Regions from separate parts of the Marinobacter sp. R17 genome, predicted to be linked through region 2. Evidence: predicted binding sites of a transcription regulator. Region 2 holds the regulator's gene; each other region holds the start of a gene.
What was found. The regulator sigma-54, encoded in region 2, starts transcription at its own class of promoters, with help from an activator protein. The targets are predictions, from matches to a motif close to ANTGGCATNNANNTTGCTNT.
Positions count from the first base shown of each region.

Region 1: EB809_RS13820 (PEP-CTERM sorting domain-containing protein) is a predicted target of sigma-54. The motif match lies at 2,665-2,684, and genes of this name have one in related genera.
Region 3: flgB (flagellar basal body rod protein FlgB) is a predicted target of sigma-54. The motif match lies at 3,898-3,917, and genes of this name have one in related genera.

Region 1 covers NZ_RHGZ01000019.1:1,022-7,079, forward strand. The annotation lists gene prpF (2-methylaconitate cis-trans isomerase PrpF) at 1-913, shown strand, start outside; gene prpD (2-methylcitrate dehydratase) at 1,046-2,530, shown strand; gene EB809_RS13820 (PEP-CTERM sorting domain-containing protein) at 2,733-3,464, shown strand; gene EB809_RS13825 (TIGR03013 family XrtA/PEP-CTERM system glycosyltransferase) at 3,668-5,080, shown strand; gene EB809_RS13830 (XrtA/PEP-CTERM system exopolysaccharide export protein) at 5,157-5,783, shown strand; gene EB809_RS13835 (XrtA system polysaccharide chain length determinant) at 5,864-6,058, shown strand, end outside.
Region 2 covers NZ_RHGZ01000001.1:38,765-44,822, reverse strand. The annotation lists gene EB809_RS00225 (HPr family phosphocarrier protein) at 1-65, opposite strand, end outside; gene rapZ (RNase adapter RapZ) at 62-952, opposite strand; gene ptsN (PTS IIA-like nitrogen regulatory protein PtsN) at 981-1,448, opposite strand; gene hpf (ribosome hibernation promoting factor) at 1,477-1,785, opposite strand; gene EB809_RS00205 (RNA polymerase factor sigma-54) at 1,893-3,416, opposite strand; gene lptB (LPS export ABC transporter ATP-binding protein) at 3,704-4,429, opposite strand; gene lptA (lipopolysaccharide transport periplasmic protein LptA) at 4,429-4,977, opposite strand; gene lptC (LPS export ABC transporter periplasmic protein LptC) at 4,955-5,548, opposite strand; gene EB809_RS00185 (KdsC family phosphatase) at 5,548-6,058, opposite strand, start outside.
Region 3 covers NZ_RHGZ01000003.1:83,478-89,535, reverse strand. The annotation lists gene EB809_RS03690 (ABC transporter permease) at 1-355, shown strand, start outside; gene queF (NADPH-dependent 7-cyano-7-deazaguanine reductase QueF) at 368-1,186, shown strand; gene EB809_RS03680 (adenylate/guanylate cyclase domain-containing protein) at 1,216-2,625, opposite strand; gene EB809_RS03675 (Mpo1-like protein) at 2,629-2,940, opposite strand; gene EB809_RS03670 (nitroreductase family protein) at 3,220-3,777, shown strand; gene flgB (flagellar basal body rod protein FlgB) at 3,944-4,363, shown strand; gene flgC (flagellar basal body rod protein FlgC) at 4,392-4,841, shown strand; gene EB809_RS03655 (flagellar hook assembly protein FlgD) at 4,863-5,540, shown strand; gene EB809_RS03650 (flagellar hook protein FlgE) at 5,562-6,058, shown strand, end outside.

The sequences.
Region 1 (6,058 bases), on a different contig from region 2:
TCAGGTCTCCATCGACAAACCGTTCGTCGACTGGAGCGGCAACTGCGGTAACCTGACCGCGGCCGTCGGGGCGTTCGCCATCAACAACGGCCTCGTGGACCCGGCGCAATTGCCGGAGAACGGCACCGCCACGGTCCGGATCTGGCAGAAGAACATCGAGAAAACCATCATTGCCCGTATTCCCATAACCAACGGGGAAGTGCAGGAAACCGGCGACTTCGAGCTGGACGGCGTGACCTTCCCGGCCGCCGAAGTCCAGGTGGAGTTCATGGATCCGGCTGACGGCGAGGGTGCCATGTTCCCGACGGGTAACGTTGTCGACGATCTGGACGTGCCCGGCGTCGGTACCCTGAAAGCCACCATGATCAACGCCGGCATCCCGACCATCTTTATCAACGCCGACGCCATCGGCTACGACGGCACCGAACTGCAGGACGCCATCAACAACGACGACAAGGCCCTGACCCTGTTCGAAACCATCCGCGCCCATGGCGCTGTCAAAATGGGGCTGATCAGCGACGTGGCCGAAGCCGCCAACCGGCAACATACGCCCAAGGTGGCTTTCGTCGCACCGCCCAAAGGCTACGTGGCCTCCAGCGGCAAGGACATCGCCGCGGACGACATCGATGTCCTCGTCCGGGCGTTGTCGATGGGGAAACTGCATCACGCCATGATGGGCACCGCTGCCGTAGCCATCGCCACGGCTTCCGCGATCCCCGGCACTCTGGTGAACCTGGCAGCCGGTGGTGGCGATCGCACCTCCGTGGTGTTTGGTCATCCGTCAGGCACCCTGCGCGTCGGCGCCGAAGCCGAGCAGGTGAACGGCCAGTGGAGTGCGAAGAAAGCCATCATGAGCCGCAGTGCCCGCATCCTGATGGAAGGCTGGGTCCGCATTCCGGGAGATGCCTTCTGAGTTGCTTCGATGAAGAGACCGGGTCAGCTCGAAGCGGCCCGGTTTCCGGTCCATACTGACGCCATCATTTCTTGAAAGGCCGGGGCAGGGCTGATCGATCTAGCGGCACCCTCCCGGCCAGGGAGACGCCCCATGTCAGCGACATTCGATCTCAACGAACGCCCGGATTACGACGACGTCCTGCAGAAGATTGCGGACTACGTTCTCAATTATCAGGTCGATAGCCTCGAGGCGCTGGATACTGCCCGCAACTGCCTGATAGACACCCTCGGCTGCGGCCTTCTGGCGCTTCGCTTTCCCGAATGCACCAAACATCTGGGGCCGATCGTTGAGGGCACAGTAGTGCCTCACGGTGCCCGAGTTCCCGGCACCTCGTTCCGCATGGATCCCGTGAAAGCCGCCTGGGACATCGGCTGCATCATCCGCTGGCTGGACTACAACGACACCTGGCTGGCCGCCGAATGGGGGCACCCCTCCGATAACCTCGGCAGCATTCTGGCCGTCGCCGATCACCTGTCGCAGAAGCGCCAGGCTGAAGGCAAGGCGCCGTTGACCATGCGCGACGTGCTGGAAAGCATGATCATGGCCCACGAGATCCAGGGCGTGCTGGCGCTGGAGAATTCCTTCAACCGCGTTGGTCTGGACCACGTGGTACTGGTCAAGGTGGCCTCGACGGCGGTCACCGCCAAGCTGATGGGTGCGAACCGGGAGCAGATGCTGTCCGCGCTGTCCCACGCCTGGGTCGACGGTCAGGCCCTGCGCACCTATCGCCACGCGCCCAACGCCGGCTCGCGCAAGTCCTGGGCGGCGGGCGATGCGACCTCCCGCGCCGTGCGTCTCGCAGACATCGCCATGCGCGGTGAGATGGGCATTCCCGGCGTGCTGACAGCGCCCCAGTGGGGCTTCTACGACGTGCTGTTCAGCAAGACCAACAAAGATCAGAAGCTCAAGCCTGAAGATCAGCGACGGTTCTCGCTGCCCCAGGACTTTGGGTCTTACGTGATGGAGAGCATCCTGTTCAAGATCTCGTTCCCGGCCGAATTCCACGCCCAGACTGCCGCCGAAGCCGCTGTGACCCTGCATCCCCAGGTGAAAGACCGGCTGGACGAGATCGACCGGGTCGTCATCACCACCCACGAATCCGCCATCCGCATCATCTCCAAAGTCGGCAAGCTGGCGAACGCCGCCGATCGCGACCACTGCCTGCAGTACATGACGGCGGTTCCGCTGATCTTTGGTGCCTTGACGGCCGATCACTACGAAGACGCTTTCCACCAGGCCCACCCCGAAATCGACACCCTGAGGGACAAAATGGAGATCGTGGAAGAACCCCGCTACACCCGGGAATACCTCGAAGCGGACAAGCGCTCGATCGCCAATGCGATTCAGGTCTTCTTCAAGGATGGCTCAAAAACGGAACAGATTGCCGTGGAATATCCGATTGGCCATCGTCGGCGCCGGAAGGAAGGTATCCCGCTGCTTGAGGAGAAGTTCCGGGCCAATCTTGAAACGCGGTTTCCGAAAGGGCGGTGCGACGCCATTGTCGATCGATGCATCGATCAGAAGGTGCTGGAGGGTACGTCGGTGCCTGACTTTATGGCGTTGTTTATGATCTGAGACAGATTTTACAACTTTTTTAAAAAAATTAAGGGATTGACGGTTCGAGAAAAACGTCCATTTTCTTTACAGCGGTGTGGGCAGAAATTGGGTTGTATGGTGTTTAAAGATATGATTATTAAGAAATAAATATTGTTGGCCTTCTTGTTGCTTCTAAGTGACCACGGACTAACAACAACCTCAACAGGTTTAGGAGCTGTGCATGAAGAAGGAACGTGTTCTCAGTATCAGTGCGGGCATCGCACTCGGCGTATCCGGTTTGGTCGCGTCTGTACAGGCGGCGCCCATGCTGTATGTCAGCAGCGCCGGCGAGTCTGCTGCGCAGGCTGCCGAAACCAACTTCCTGGCCAAGCTGAAGTCAGGTTATCTGACTGAAGACTTCGAGTCTTACACGGCTGGCACGACATCCCAGAGCAACGCCATCGCCACGAGCGTCGGTACCTTTACCCAGGATGTTGCGGGTTCAGGCGGTGACTGCGACAGCCTTGGATTCACCTGTAACGGCGGTGTTGCCATTCTGGATGATGGTAGCTCTCCGTTTGGCGGTCGTTTTGCAACTCCAAGCGGTTCGGACAACGCGAACTGGCTGGACAGCATGGACAGCGAAGAGATGACTTTCTCGCTGACGCCGGGCTTCAACGCCCTGGGTTTCTACATCACGGACCCGAACGATGTGGGTGGCCGGATGACCGTGGGTAGCACCACCTTCACCTTCGAAGACATCTTCGGTTCTGCCCTGGGTAACGGCAACGTGTTTTACATCACGCTGTTCGATTCCGAAGGTCTGGGTGATGTTACCTTCTACGCCAATGCCTCGGACGACGGCTATGGCATCGACAACGTTACTGTTGGCGAAGTGCCGGAGCCGGGTTCACTGGCGCTCCTCGGCCTTGGTCTTGCGGGTATCGGCGTGATGCGCCGTCGCAAGGCATAAGCTGGCGAGATACGGTGTTAGAAACCTGCTAAACCCCGGCTTTGCCGGGGTTTTTGCTGTCAGGAATTTTTACATGCGCCTCCCATCTGTTTGAGATTGCACCCAATTGCAGTTCAACCCGGAAGGAGTAGACTTCAAAGGAGTTGGAGATCTACCGATCGGATTCATGGACGCGTCTGGCAGGGTGGCGTGAAGGAGTCGACGTGGCACACGTCAGGATATTCAGGCATTACATTCATCTCCCGTTCGTTATTCTGGGGCTGATTGATTTCAGTGTATTGGTCGGGGCCTTCTGCCTCGCCGTTTTCTTCCGGTATTTCGGTGATATTGCCTATTTCTCCGAATCCATCGCTTACATCCTGCCTTCCGCAGTTATCTTCGCTGCCCTCAATATGTTGCTGATGGTCGCCATGGGCGTGCATCAGTCCCGGCTGGAAGATGGCCTGTCCGGCATGATGCTGCGTACGCTCATTGCGCTGATCCTCAGCATTCCGTTTGCACTGACCGCCTATTTGCTGAGCCAGGAATGGCTTTGGTACCTGGGTGGGGACGGGGTCATCACGTCCGCATCCGTCTTTGGTTTCTTCCTGTTGGGCATCGCGCGCATCGTCTTCTTTACGGTGGTGGGCAATGACGCCTTCAAGCGGAAGGTCTTGGTGCTGGGCACAGGTTTTCGTGCCCGGCAACTGCTCGAAGACCTCCAGACCCCCTTCAATCGCAAGGGGTTCCATCTGGTGGGGTTTGTACCGATCAACGATGAGCCGGTCGAAGTCCCGGAACAGTATCTCGTCAATGTCCCCGGAAGCCTGCACGAGTATATGACGCGTCGTCCGGTCCAGGAGATTGTGGTGTCCGTGGAAGACCGTCGTAAGGGGTTGCCCATGGAAGACCTGCTGGAATGCAAGATGCAGGGCATCCGCATCGTCGACGGCGCGGTCTTCTACGAACGCGAGTCCCGCAAGGTCGCCATGGAGATGATTACGCGCGGCTGGCTCGTTTTCTCGGATGGCTTCTCGGTGTCTTCCGTGTCCGGATTCGGCAAGCGGGCCCTGGATGTGCTGGCGTCAGGCATCTTGTTGATTGCAACCAGCCCGCTGATGCTGCTGACCATCCTGGCGATCAAGATCGAAGACGGATGGTCCGCACCGGTGTTGTACAGCCAGGAACGTGTTGGTCTGCGCGGCCAGGTCTTCAAGGTCCACAAGTTCCGGTCGATGCGCACGGATGCTGAAAAGGATGGCGCCGTCTGGGCGCGCCAGAACGATACCCGCGTGACGCGCGTGGGGGCCTTTATCCGCAAGGTGCGTATCGATGAGCTTCCACAAATCTTTAACGTGCTGAACGGCACTATGTCGTTTGTGGGCCCGAGGCCCGAGCGGCCCATGTTCGTCGAGCAATTGGCGGAGAAGATCCCGTTCTACAACGAACGTCACCGTGTGAAGCCGGGCATTACCGGCTGGGCGCAGCTGTGCTTTGCCTACGCCGATAACGAGGAAGACAGCCGGGAAAAGCTTCGCTACGACCTGTACTACATTAAGAATCAGAGTCTACTGTTGGATTTGTTGGTTATTATTCAGACAGTGGAAGTAATATTGTTCAAGAAAGGATCGCGCTAGGCATTGGTTTGGCTGGTCATCGGTCGGAACGGGTGTCAGTAACCGTGGCTTTCGAAAAAAGAAGCGAGGATGTGAAATGGCAAGGATGGTAATCGGGCTCGTTGTACTGTTTTCTCTTCTGGCAGGTTGTGCCTCGCAACCGGCTTCGTCGCCGCAGCAGATCGAGGCGGCGCTCAACAAGAACGCCGGACCGGTCGACCAGTACATTCTGGGACCCAACGATGTGGTCCAGGTCTCGGTGTGGCGCAATCAGGATCTCAGCGTCAGCGTTCCCATTCGTCCCGACGGCCGGATCTCCGTGCCGCTGGTGGGGGATGTCGTGGCCGCCGGTCTGACCCCCGAAGAACTGGCCGACGACGTACAGGACAAACTTGAGCAGTATATCCGTCAGCCCCAGGTCAGTGTGGTCGTCACCGGGATGAACAGTCATGAGTTCACCGATCGCGTCCGGGTGACCGGTGCCGTTCAGAGTCCCATGACCATGCCGTTCCGTGATGGCATGACGGTCATGGACGTGGTGCTCTCTGCTGGCGGCGCCAACCCGTTCGCCGATTTGAACAGCGCCATGCTGTACCGGCCGATGGGCAAGGAGGTGGTGGCGATCCCGGTCAAGCTTGACGACATTCTGACCCGGGGCGACATCGCGACCAACTACCGGCTTTTGCCCGGTGATATCCTGACCGTGCCCGAGCGCAGTTTCTGATCCACTGGACGACGCCCTGACATCGATGGTCGGGGCATTCCAGATGATCGCACGTTAGCTTTCAGTTTCAGGTAACAGCTATGGCACTTCCACTGATTCAACTGCCCAGCGAAATCATCCGCGAAGTCCGAACCCGCAAGTGGCTCGCGCTGGCGGCCTTCGCCATTGTCAGCTTTGGCGTACTGGCTGCCGGGTTTCTCTGGCCCTACAAATACGAGTCGGACGTCGTCATCTATGTGGACGACGAGAACATCATCCGCCCTCTGATGGAGGGC
Region 2 (6,058 bases):
AGCTTGGCCGCCGCCCGGGCATGCAGTCCGAGCTTGTTGATGATGGTGATCGGCTGGCGAATCATGACGGATCGTCAGTCGACGCTGGATGAAGGTGCGGGAGCTCGGTGTGGCGAACCTGGACATTGCTGTACTTCTGGTTGAAGTAGCGGCCCAGTTGATCGCACATGTAAACCGAGCGGTGCTGGCCACCGGTACAGCCAATGGAAATGGTCATGTAGCTGCGATTGCTGGCCTGGAACGAGGGCAGCCAGGTTTCCAGGAAACGGGTGAGGGTATCCAGCATCTCCCGGGTTTCCGGCTGGCTCTCCAGGAACGTCTGCACTTCTGGATCGACACCGGTGAATTTACGCAGGTTGGCGTCCCAGTAGGGGTTGGGCAGGCAGCGCACGTCGAAAACGTAGTCGGAGTCGACCGGTACGCCGTGTTTGAAGCCGAAGGACTGGAACAGCAACGCCAGCTCCTGTTCCCGGCGGCCGACGATGCGCTGCTTGATCATGTCCCGCAGCTCGTACATCGACAGCTCGGTCGTGTCGATATACAGGTCGGCCAGCTGGGCCAGCGGCTCAAGCAGGTGTTTTTCGTCCGTGATCGCCTCGCGCAATGACGTCCGCCCATCGCTGAGAGGGTGCTTGCGCCGGGTGGCGTGGAAGCGTTGCAGCAGAGCCTGGTCGGTGGCATCGAGGAAGACGATTTCGACCTTCATGCCGCAGGTGGATAGGCGCTCGTGGATGGCCTCGAAGTTGGCGATCTCATCGGACAGGTTGCGCGCGTCGATGCTCGCTGCAATGTTGCGCAACTTGTTGGGCGAGGCGTTGCCCGCCTCCTCGACCAGGGGAAACAACAGGCCGATGGGCAGATTGTCGATGCAATAGTAGCCCAGGTCTTCCAGAACGTGCAGGGCCGTACTCTTGCCGGAGCCGGAGCGCCCGCTGACTATAATCAGTTTCATGCAGTGCCTTCGCCGATCAGCAGATGATTCACTCTGATTGCGTCATGACCTCAAACAGCTGCGACGCATCCTCACAGCGTCGCAGACGCTCGCAGAAAGAGCGGTCATTGAACTTCTCGGCCAGCTGGCTGAGAAGCTCCAGGTGTTCACTGGTGGCTTCCTTGGGAACGATCAGCACGAACAGGAGATCGACCGGCTGGTTGTCGATGGCATCGAAAGCCACGCCTTCTTCCAGGGTCAGGAGGGCGCCGACCACCTGATGACAGCCTTCCAGCCGGCAATGGGGGATGGCAATGCCCTGTCCGATCCCGGTGCTGCCGAGCCGCTCGCGGGACACCAGGTTGTTGAAAATCTGGGTCTCGTCGAGTTCCGGATAGCGCCGGGCGACGTTCTCGGCGATCAGTTCCAGGATGCGTTTCTTACTGGTTCCCGGCACACCACAGAGGGTGAGCTCGGGAACCAGGATGGATTGAATGGTTAGTGGACTTTCCGTCATGGATGGAATGCTTTCCCTTTATGAACCGCTAGCGGCTGGTCGCGCCGTGCATTCGATCAACCGTCTTTTCCTTGTGTTTCAGGATCTGGCGGTCGAGTTTGTCTAGGAGTCCGTCAATGGCCGCGTACATATCTTCGTTTTCAGCCTTTGCATGAATTTCACCACCAATAACGTGCAGGGTGGCCTCGGCCGTCTGGCGAAGCTTCTGCACGGACAGGGTCACCTGACAGTTGCTGATGTGGTCGAAATGGCGTTCGAGTTTTTCGAACTTTTCGGAAACATAGGTTTTCAGAGCGGGAGTCAATTCGACATGGTGACCTGACATATTGATTTGCATAGGCTTCTCCTATTGTCGACATGCCCGGATAACGTCTCCGTTTCCGGCGTTGAGCCCGTCGCGTGCGGCGGACGCTTGAAAATCCTGCTCTTCCGTCCCTCCGACGATTACACCAACCGCTTGCGCTCGTTGGAAGGCGGAATATGCATGGCTTCCCGATACTTGGCCACGGTGCGTCGTGCGACCTGGATCCCCTGGTCACCCAGCAAAGCGGCAATCTTGCTGTCACTGAGTGGCTTCTTCGGTGTTTCGGCGGCAACCAGTTTCTTGATCATGGCACGAATTGCCGTAGACGAACACTCGCCGCCTTCGTTCGTGCTGACATGACTTGAGAAGAAATACTTGAGCTCGAAGATGCCACGCGGTGTGTGCATGTACTTCTGAGTGGTCACCCGCGAGATGGTGGATTCGTGCATCCCGACGGCCTGGGCGATGTCAGACAGAATCAGCGGCTTCATCGCTTCTTCGCCCTGGTCGAGGAATCCCTGCTGATGCTCGACAATGCGTGTGGCGACCTTGAGCAGGGTTTCGTTACGACTCTGCAGACTTTTGATGAACCACTTGGCTTCCTGCAGCTGATCGCGCAAATAGTTGTTGTCGGCGCTGTTGTCGGCACGTCGGATCAGCGCTGCGTAACCCGCGTTGACGCGAATGCGCGGTGCGATCTCCGGGTTCAGCTCCACGCGCCAGCGGCCCTTGATCTTGGACACCACCACATCAGGCACCACGTAGTCCGGTTCAGCGCGATCGAGTGAGTCGCCGGGGCGTGGATTGAGGGTCTGGATCAGGGCCAGCACGGATTTGAGCTGTTCTTCCGAGAGGCGGCTGCGCCGCAGCAGCTGGGCGTAGTCCCGGTTCCCCAGCAGGTTGATGTAGTGACTGACCACCAGTCTGGCCTGTGGCAACCAGGGAGTGTCCGGAGGCAGCTGGTTGAGCTGGATCAGCAGGCATTCCTGCAGATCACGGGCGAAGACGCCGGGCGGATCAAAATGCTGAAGGCGACGCAGGACCGCCTCGACCTCGTCCATTTCCAGGGGATCTTCGTCCGCCTCATCAAGCAGGCCGGTGTGAATGTCGTCCAGGGACGTCACCAGGTAGCCACGCGGGTCCACCGAATCGAGCAGGGCATGGGCAATGGCACGGTCCCGATCGCCCATGGGCGTCAGGTTCAACTGCCAGAGGAGGTGATCCTGCAGGGTTTCGGTGGGGGAGTTGCGGGACTCGAAATCGGTGTCGTCCTCGTCTTCCCCGCGTGAGGCGGGAGCGGGTGCGGACTGGTAGATGTCGTCCCAGGCCGTGTCGACGGGCAGGTCGTCCGGAATGTCCTGGTTGGTTTCGGTGTTCCAGTCCGGTTCGTCAGCGGGCTCGTCCCAGCTGGTGTCTTCCTGCGACGCGTCGGAGTCGCTTTGCTCTTTGGAGTTGCTGTCGTCGGTATCGCCGTCGTTCTCGGCGGAGTCGTTACCGTCCTCCTCCTCGGAGGTCTCCAGCATGGGATTGGATTCGAGCGCCTGCTGGATTTCCTGTTGCAGGTCCAGCGTGGACAGTTGCAGCAGGCGAATGGCCTGTTGCAACTGGGGTGTCATGGTGAGCTGTTGACCCAGCTTCAGCTGAAGCGAAGCTTTCATTACCATCGATTTAGTCCCGTCACCCTATGCCTGTCGGCTGTACTTTTGTTGCCTGGTTTTCGCGAATCACGCCACGCCCGATATCGATAGGGCCTTGAAACTTAACATGTCGAATGACAATTTGGCGCGACAAGCAAATTCTTTGCCGAAGTTTACTGCTATGGGTGTCCAGATGACAACGTTTTGACCGTCAGGGCGAGTGGTTCGCCGTTCGGTCCTGCTTTTGAGTTTAGCGTCTCGGGGCGATTATGCGATAGCCCGGGGCGCACTTTGGCCGGATTTGTGACCGTTTTTCACAATCGGAACTCGTTGCCGAGGTAGACCTCCTTGACCTGCTGGTTGGCCAGGATGTCGTCGGCGTGACCGGAGGCAATGATGTGCCCACCACTCACGATGTAAGCATTCTCGCAGATATCCAGGGTCTCTCGCACGTTGTGATCGGTAATCAGCACGCCGATCCCTTTGTCCCGCAAGTGCCGGATGATCTGTTTGATGTCGCTCACCGAGATCGGGTCGACGCCGGCAAACGGTTCGTCCAGCAGAATGAACGCCGGTTCCATCGCCAGCGCCCGGGCGATTTCCACCCGGCGCCGCTCGCCACCGGATAACGCCATACCCAGGCTGTCCCGGATATGGGTGATGTGAAACTCTTCCAGCAGGCTTTCCAGTTGCGTCTCGCGCTCGGCCTTGCTCAGTTTCTTGCGCGTTTCCAGGATCGCCATGATGTTGTCTCGGACACTGAGCTTGCGGAACACGGACGCTTCCTGCGGCAGGTAGCCGATACCGGCGCGCGCCCGGCCATGCATGGGCAACGGCGTGATGTCCCGTTCGTCGATGGTGACGCGGCCGTTATCGGCCGGCACCAGGCCGACGATCATGTAGAAGCAGGTGGTCTTGCCGGCGCCATTGGGTCCCAGCAGTCCGACGATCTCGCCGCTGCGGATTTCCAGGGACACATCCTTGACGACCTTGATCTGCTTGTAGCTCTTGGCCAGGTTATTTGCGCGCAGGATCGCCATCAGTTGCCGCTCTCCCCGCCGGTTTTCTGGCGCGGCTGAATGACCATCTCGACCCGGCCGTCCTGATCGTTACCGTCGCGGCTGCCGCTGGCGGTGACCACGCGGGTGGCGGTGTCGTAGTTGATTTCCTCACCCTTGAAGACGTTGCCGTCCTGGTGAATCACGGCCTTCTCAATGAAGGTGATCCGGTTCTCGCCGGCGGCATAGATGATGGTCATGGCCTCGGCATCGGTCTTGGCCGTATCGGCGGTCTTGGGCTGGGTGTAATGGGCCGGTTTGCCGTGCGCCTCGATGCGGTTCAGTGCGCCTTGCTCCCGATACAGGACGACCTTGTCGGCGGTCAGTTCGGTGCCGTCCTGGCGGACCACCACGTCACCGGTGTAGATCGCGGTGCCCTTGGCGTCGTCGAGGCGTGCCTGGTCCGCGCTGACCTTGATGGGGCTGTCGGAATTGAGGTCGAAAGCCTGGGCTTGGGATGCCAGCACCAGCAGGGCGGCGCCTGCGATGCGTCGCAATAGGCGGGACTTATTGCGAAGATGACAATTCATACTGTCCTTCCACCTGTGATTGGAGTTGCACGATCCGTTGGTCGATCCAGGCTTTCATGCCGGTGGCCCGGGTGGTGCCGCGCGGATCCCGGAGCAGCACCGGGGCGTCAGTGTGCACAATGCGCTTTTGGTTATCCAGTGTCAGATGCGTGGTTTCCAGACTGCCTTCGGATCCCGAGGCCAGCACGCGGCTGATGACCACGTTGCCGGACAGGTCAATCACATCGCGATTGGTGCGGTAGTTGCCCTCGTCGGCACGCATGTGCCAGGGCTGGCCGGAGTCCGCATCGATCATGGTGGCCCGGGGCTGCTGCATGTGGGCCCGGTTCTGTGCGTCAAACTGTTCGATGCGGGGGCTACTGATCACGGTGGTCAGCTTGCCCTGTTCGTCGAAGGACCGGTATTCGCCATTGACCACAAAGCTGTCCGGCTCATCCGGGCCGCGCAGTTCCTGGCCGATGGAGGGGCCACCCTGGTCGTCGCTGCGCCATAGCAGGCCGATCAGGACCGCCGACAGGATGGCCAGGGCCAGGAAGCGCAGACGCGGATGGTTCAGGCGGCTCAGCAACATCAGGCGCCCCGTGCGTGATAGGTGAGGTGCAGGTCCGCCAGCTTGTTCTGGGCCTGCAGGATGAGGTCGCAGATTTCCCGGACGGCGCCTTCACCGCCGGCCGTTTCGGTCGTGTAATCGGCCTGCTCGCGGACATACCAGTGGCCGTTGGGCACGGACAGTCCCAGGCCGGCGTGCATGATGGCGCCCAGGTCCGGCAGGTCATCGCCCATGTAGGCGGACTGCTCGGCGGGCAGGTTGAGTTCCTGCAGGAGTTCGCGCAAGGCGGTTTCCTTGTCTTCTCGGCCCTGTTGCAGGTGCTTTATGCCCAGATCGCGCGCTCGTCTTGCGGTGAGTGGTGAATTGCGACCGGTTATGATGGCGACGTCGACTCCGGCCCGCTGGAGCTGTTTGATGCCGTGCCCATCGAGGATGTTAAAGGCCTTCATCTCGTCACCCTGGGCTGTGAAATACAGACGGCCATCGGTGAGGACGCCGTCCACATCCAGGGCCAGCAGGCGAATGCCGGCG
Region 3 (6,058 bases), on a different contig from region 2:
GGCGGCCACAGTGCTTACGGTTGCGCTGACGTCGATGCTGTTCTCGCTGGGGGGCTTCATCAACGCGATGCTGGCCACCAAATTTGATGATATTTCCATCGTGCCGACGTTTGTGCTCACGCCGCTGACGTATCTCGGCGGCGTGTTCTACTCCATCCAGCTGCTGCCGGATTTCTGGCGGGCCGTGTCGATGGCCAACCCGATTCTGTATATGGTCAACGCCTTCCGGTACGGCATCCTGGGGATTTCGGACGTCAACGTGGGCGTCTCCCTGTCGATGATCGTGTTGTTCATCGTCATACTGGTCGTACTTTGTTTGCGAATGCTTGCGCGTGGTCGCGGCATCCGCCACTGATGGAAACCGAATATGGCTCTGCAGAACGCACCGCTGGGCAAATCCAGCGAATACCCCCAGCACTATGCACCGGAACTGCTGTTCCCGGTGCCCCGGCTGGATAACCGTCAGCGTATCGGTCTGGAAGACGGGCGCTGGCCGTGGTTCGGCGGGGATGTCTGGCAGGCCTGGGAGCTGTCCTGGTTGCGTCCCAATGGCGTTCCGGCTGTGGCCTGGGGTATTTTCCGGATTCCCGCGGCCTCGCCGTTCCTCATTGAATCCAAGTCATTCAAGCTGTACCTGAACTCCCTGAACCAGGCCACCTTCTCCGATCCGTCGCAGGTGATCGAGCTTGTCGAGCGGGATCTGTCCAGCGCCTCGGGTGCCGCCGTGACCTGCGAGCTCTATTCCGTGGACGAGACGGCTCACATTGCGCCACGACCGTCCGGCTACGAGCTGATCGATGATGAGCCGATTGAGGTGGCGGGCTACGAGCCCTGTCCCGGGAAGCTCGTTGCGGAAGGGGAGACCGTGACTGAATCCCTGTGCTCGCACCTGCTCAAGAGCAATTGCCCGGTCACCGGGCAGCCGGACTGGGGGACGCTGCTGATTCACTACACCGGGCCGAAAATCGATCGGGCGTCCTTGCTGCACTATGTGGTGGGGTTCCGGCAGAAGCAGGACTTCCACGAACACTGCGTGGAAACGGTGTTTACGGACCTGATGGCCTATTGCAAGCCGGAGTCACTGACGGTCAGTGCCCATTACACACGGCGTGGTGGTCTGGACATCAACCCCTGGCGCAGCACCGAGGCGAGCGCTCCGGCGATGGTGCGTCTGATCCGTCAATAACCGACGCACGAAGCCCTTGCTGGCGGAGACTATTCGTCGCCCTGGCGCAGGCGTTCTGCGGCATCTTCCAGAGCCTGCAGGATCGCTTCGCGTTCATTGCCGCGGACTTTCTCCGAATCCAGGTACATGGCAAAGCCGGCTTTCTCATGCTCGAGGAAGCTGCGCTCGGTACCCAGGTCGCGACGGAAGTCGATGACTTCATAGATGGGCACCGGTCGACCGAAGCCTTTCACCGTAATTTCGCCCTTGTCCCGGCACATGATCTTGTCCTTGATCAGCGAGAATGTCTCGTAGGAGACCAGGATCTCGCCGGGATCGGCCAGTGATTCCAGACGGCTGGCCAGGTTCACTTCCTTGCCGATGATGGTGTAGTCCATCCGGTTCTCGGCGCCGAAATTGCCCACCGTGGCATAACCGGCGCTGATCCCCATGCGGATTTCCAGCGGTGTCTTGATGCCCTGGCTGCGCCATTTCTGGCGCATGATCTTCATGTGCTTGCGCATGTCGATGGCCATGGAAACGCAGGCCAGCGCGTCTTCCCGAGGGCCACGACTGGTGGGGTCACCGAAGAAAATCATGATCGAATCGCCCACAAACTTGTCGATGGTGCCGCCGTACTTGAGGGCCACCTGGGACATTTCATTGAAATAGTGGTTGAGCAGTTCGGTCAGGGCCTCCGGTTCCATCTCCTCGGACAGCTCGGTAAAGCCCTTGATGTCGGAAAAGAAGATGGACAGCTTCTTGCGCTGGGTTTCCAGTCGCACGTCCCGCTCGCCGGTAAAGATGGACTGCCAGACCTGCGGTGACAGGTACTTGGACAGCTTGTGGGAGAGAGCGATCGACTGCTCGCGCTGATACTGGATCTGGGTCTTGGCAGACATCAGTGCCCGTGCCTGCTGGTGTGCATAGAATGCAGTGATACAGATGAACGCCGCTGTTGCCAGAATAGCCACGATGCTGAGCGACAGGGGCGCCTGCAGGGAGACGGCCATGCCATTCAGGGCCAGTCCGGCGAGCGCCGTCAGGGCAAACCAGAAAATGCCGAACAACCACTGGCGTAGGCCGCCGAGCAGCATGCAGCTGAACATCAGCATCATCATGATCGACAGGGATGGCGTGGCCACCAGACCGATGGTGCCGGCGAAGGCTCCGCCGAGGGCGCAATCCACCAATAGCATCTTGTGGCGGACGCGGCTGTAACGTCTGAGCAGGGTCTGGCGCGTCAGGAAATGGACAATATGCGGCCAGAGCAGGGCGCCGGGCACCAGCCAGATGAGCCAGTCCGAAAAGGTGTGGCTGAGCAAGCCAGTAAAAATAACAACGGCGGCGCCGACGTAAGCCAGCACCCGCCCGTTATAATCCGGCATCGGGGGAATAACGACCGGTTTGCTTTGTGCTTCGAGCAGCAGTGATTTGCCGCTGGCCAGGGGAGCATTCATCATCTAGAACCGAATCCGACCCGTCAGCATGTCCTTGAGCATGACCCAATCGCCCATCAGACTGTACAACGGGTATTTGAACGTGGCCGGTCGGTTTTTCTCGAACAGGAAGTGGCCCAGCCAGGCGAAACCGTAGCCCACCAGTGGAAGCAGCAGCAGGTAGAGCCACTGCGACGTGGTGGCGGCATACAGCAGAATCGCAAGCACCAGGACACTACCCAGATAGTGCAGGCGACGGCATGTCACGTCGCTGTGTTCTTCCAGGTAATACGGGTAGAACTCCGCAAAACTGTTAAAACGACTGTGTTCTGTCATCGCTTTCCGCCGGCTGCTTGTTGTTATAGTGTTCGGAGCCAGATTGGCCCCCGGACCTGCACTTCGGTCCGTTGTGGTCAGGGTGTCGTCGTGGGTCGCTCACGGCGACCTCTGCTTTGTAAAGTGTAATGTAAAGATTAGCAGTATTGCTGAAGTGCCACAATTACTCGTGGAACGTCGCCGATTTGACGCCATGTGAAGCATAAAATGGCCCATAAAGGTAACGCTCTCTTAACAGGGGGCGACCCACGGCCTGTCTCAATGGAACCGGGAATTTGCATGAACAAAACCATCGATTCGATTCTTGGGCGCAGTTCCGAGCCACGCCTGACGACGCCCGCGCCGGGCCCGGACGTCCTTGAGGACGTTTTCGCCTGTGCAGCGCGAGCCCCCGATCACGCACTGCTGCGTCCGTGGCGCTATCTGGTGGTCGAAGGCGAGGGGATGACGGCGCTGGGCGAGGTATTTGCCCGTATTGCCGATCCGGACGACCCGCTGATGCCGAACGCTGATAAGTTGCGTCAAATGCCATTACGCGCGCCCATGGTCATCGTTGGTATTACCCGGCACCAGTCGCATCCCAAGGTGCCTGAGGTAGAGGAGTCCATCTCGACCGGTTGTGGTATGGCCTACATGCTGCTGGCGTTGCAGGCACGAGGCTTTGCCGGCATGTGGCGGACTGGTGCCGTGGCCTATCATCCGGCCGTCCGCGAAGGACTGGGGCTGGAGGTGAACGAAACCATCACCGGGTTCCTCTACGTCGGCACTCCTGCCGCCGAAAAACCGGCAATGGAACGTCCCGAGCCGGCCCGTTTCGTGTCCCGTTGGCCCGGCTGACAGGTCACGCGTCTCACCTGTCCGGGCCAGGGGGAAAGCTCTTGCCGCTTTCCTCCTGAATCGTCTCCTCCCGATCATCCTGCCTCGTTGCCAGCCCAGTAATGACGGGCTCTTCTCCAAATTGGCACTGCTGTTGCTTTGACTCTTCCAAAATCGTTTTGCGGCAATGCCTTGGAGAAGCTCAATGGCAATCAGTTTCGACAATGCGCTGGGGATTCACGAAAAGGCACTGAACATGCGTGTCCAGCGTGCAGAGATCCTGGCCAACAATCTGGCCAACGCCGATACCCCGGGTTTCAAGGCCCGGGACATCGACTTCAAGTCGGCTTTGGGAGAGGCGCAAGGCCAATCCGGCGAACTGGCCATGGCCCGTACCGAGCCCGGCCATATCGATCCGGATGCGGCCATGAGCGACCGCGCATTGCTGATGTATCGCAACCCCTACCAGCCTTCGCTGGATGGCAATACCGTCGATGCACAGCAGGAACAGGCCCGTTTCATGCGTAATGCCATGGACTACCAGGCCAGCTTCCAGTTTCTCAACAGCAAGTTCGCCGGCCTGACCAAGGCCATCAAGGGCGAATAACGGGACCGCAGGGTAGAGGAGAGAGGTCGTGTCACTAGGAAACATTTTTGATATCGCCGGCTCCGGTATGACAGCCCAGTCCCTGCGGCTGAATACCACGGCATCCAACCTGGCCAACGCCGAGACGGCCAGCTCCAGCACCGACAGCGCCTACCGGGCCCGCAAGCCTGTCTTTGCGGCGATCCAGCAGGATGCCATGAATGCTGCCGACCCGTTCGGTCGCAGCTGGGGCCCGGAAAGCGGAGCCTCCGCCGGCGTGCAGGTGCAGGGGATCGTCGAGAGCGACGAGGAACTGCAGATGCGTTACGAGCCGAACAACCCCCAGGCCAACGAAGACGGTTACGTGTTCTACCCGAACGTCAACGTGGTCGAGGAAATGGCGGATATGATGTCGTCGTCGCGCAGCTTCGAGATGAACGTCGACGTCATGAACACCGCAAAATCCATGATGCAGCGCATCCTGACCCTCGGTCAGTAATGACTCAGTAAGGAGCAGAGTATGAGTACGGTCAATGGTACCTCCGCAGCCGACGTACTGAGTCAATACCGGGCGCAGGACAGCAGCAGTACCAAATCCACGAGCGACATGGGCAAGAACGAGTTCATGGAACTCATGATCGCCCAGCTCAACAACCAGAATCCGCTCAAGCCCCAGGAAAACGGTGATTTCCTGGCGCAGCTGGCTCAGTTCAGCTCGCTCGAAGAGATGCAGGGGATTTCCGACAGCGTCCAGGACGTCACGGGGCAATTCCGCTCTACCCAGGCGCTGCAGGCTTCGGCCATGGTGGGCCGCAGTGTGATGGTGCCCTCCCAGACGGCTGTCCTGGGCGCTTCCGGTGACGTCAACGGAGCGGTTGAAGTGCCGGCGTCGACGTCCAGCCTGCGGGTGGATGTTCTCAACAGCTCCGGCGAGCTGGTGCGGCAACTGGATCTGGGACCGGCAACCGCCGGCCAGTCGTCCTTCAGTTGGGACGGCAAGGACGGAGACGGCAATGATCTGCCGGAAGGCACTTACCTGCTCAAGGCCAACGCGAGCTATACCTCCGGTACCGAGCAGCTCAGCACCATGATCGGCGCCAATGTGGACAGCGTGTCGCTGGGCACCAGTGGCGATATTACTCTGAACCTGGCGGGCATGGGCTCTGTAGGCCTGTCCGACGTGCGGCAGATTAACTAACAGTATTTCAAGGGGTGAAGTATGGCGTTCAACACCGGTCTTAGCGGTCTGAGAGCCGCGTCCGTGGATCTGGATGTCACCGGCAACAACATTGCCAATGCCAGCACGGTCGGGTTCAAGGGCAGTGAGGTCCAGTTCGGCGACCTCTATGCCAGCGGCTTCCTGTCTGGCGCGACCAATGCGATTGGCGACGGGGTGAAAGTCCAGTCCGTAAACCAGACGTTCGGGCAAGGCAACATCAGCTTTACCGACAACGGACTGGATATGGCGATTGACGGGGATGGCTTCTTCATCCTCAACAATGATGGCGAGGTGCGTTACAGCCGGGCCGGACAGTTCACGATCAATAAAGACGGGTTTGTCGTAAACAACCAGGGCATGCGCGTACAGGGTTTCCAGGCGGACGACGACGGCAACCTGTCCGGCGTGCGCGGTGATCTGATGATCGACAGCGACAATCTCGCCCCGCGCCGGACCACGAATGTGGCGTCGCAGCTCAACCTGGATTCCCGGGAGAG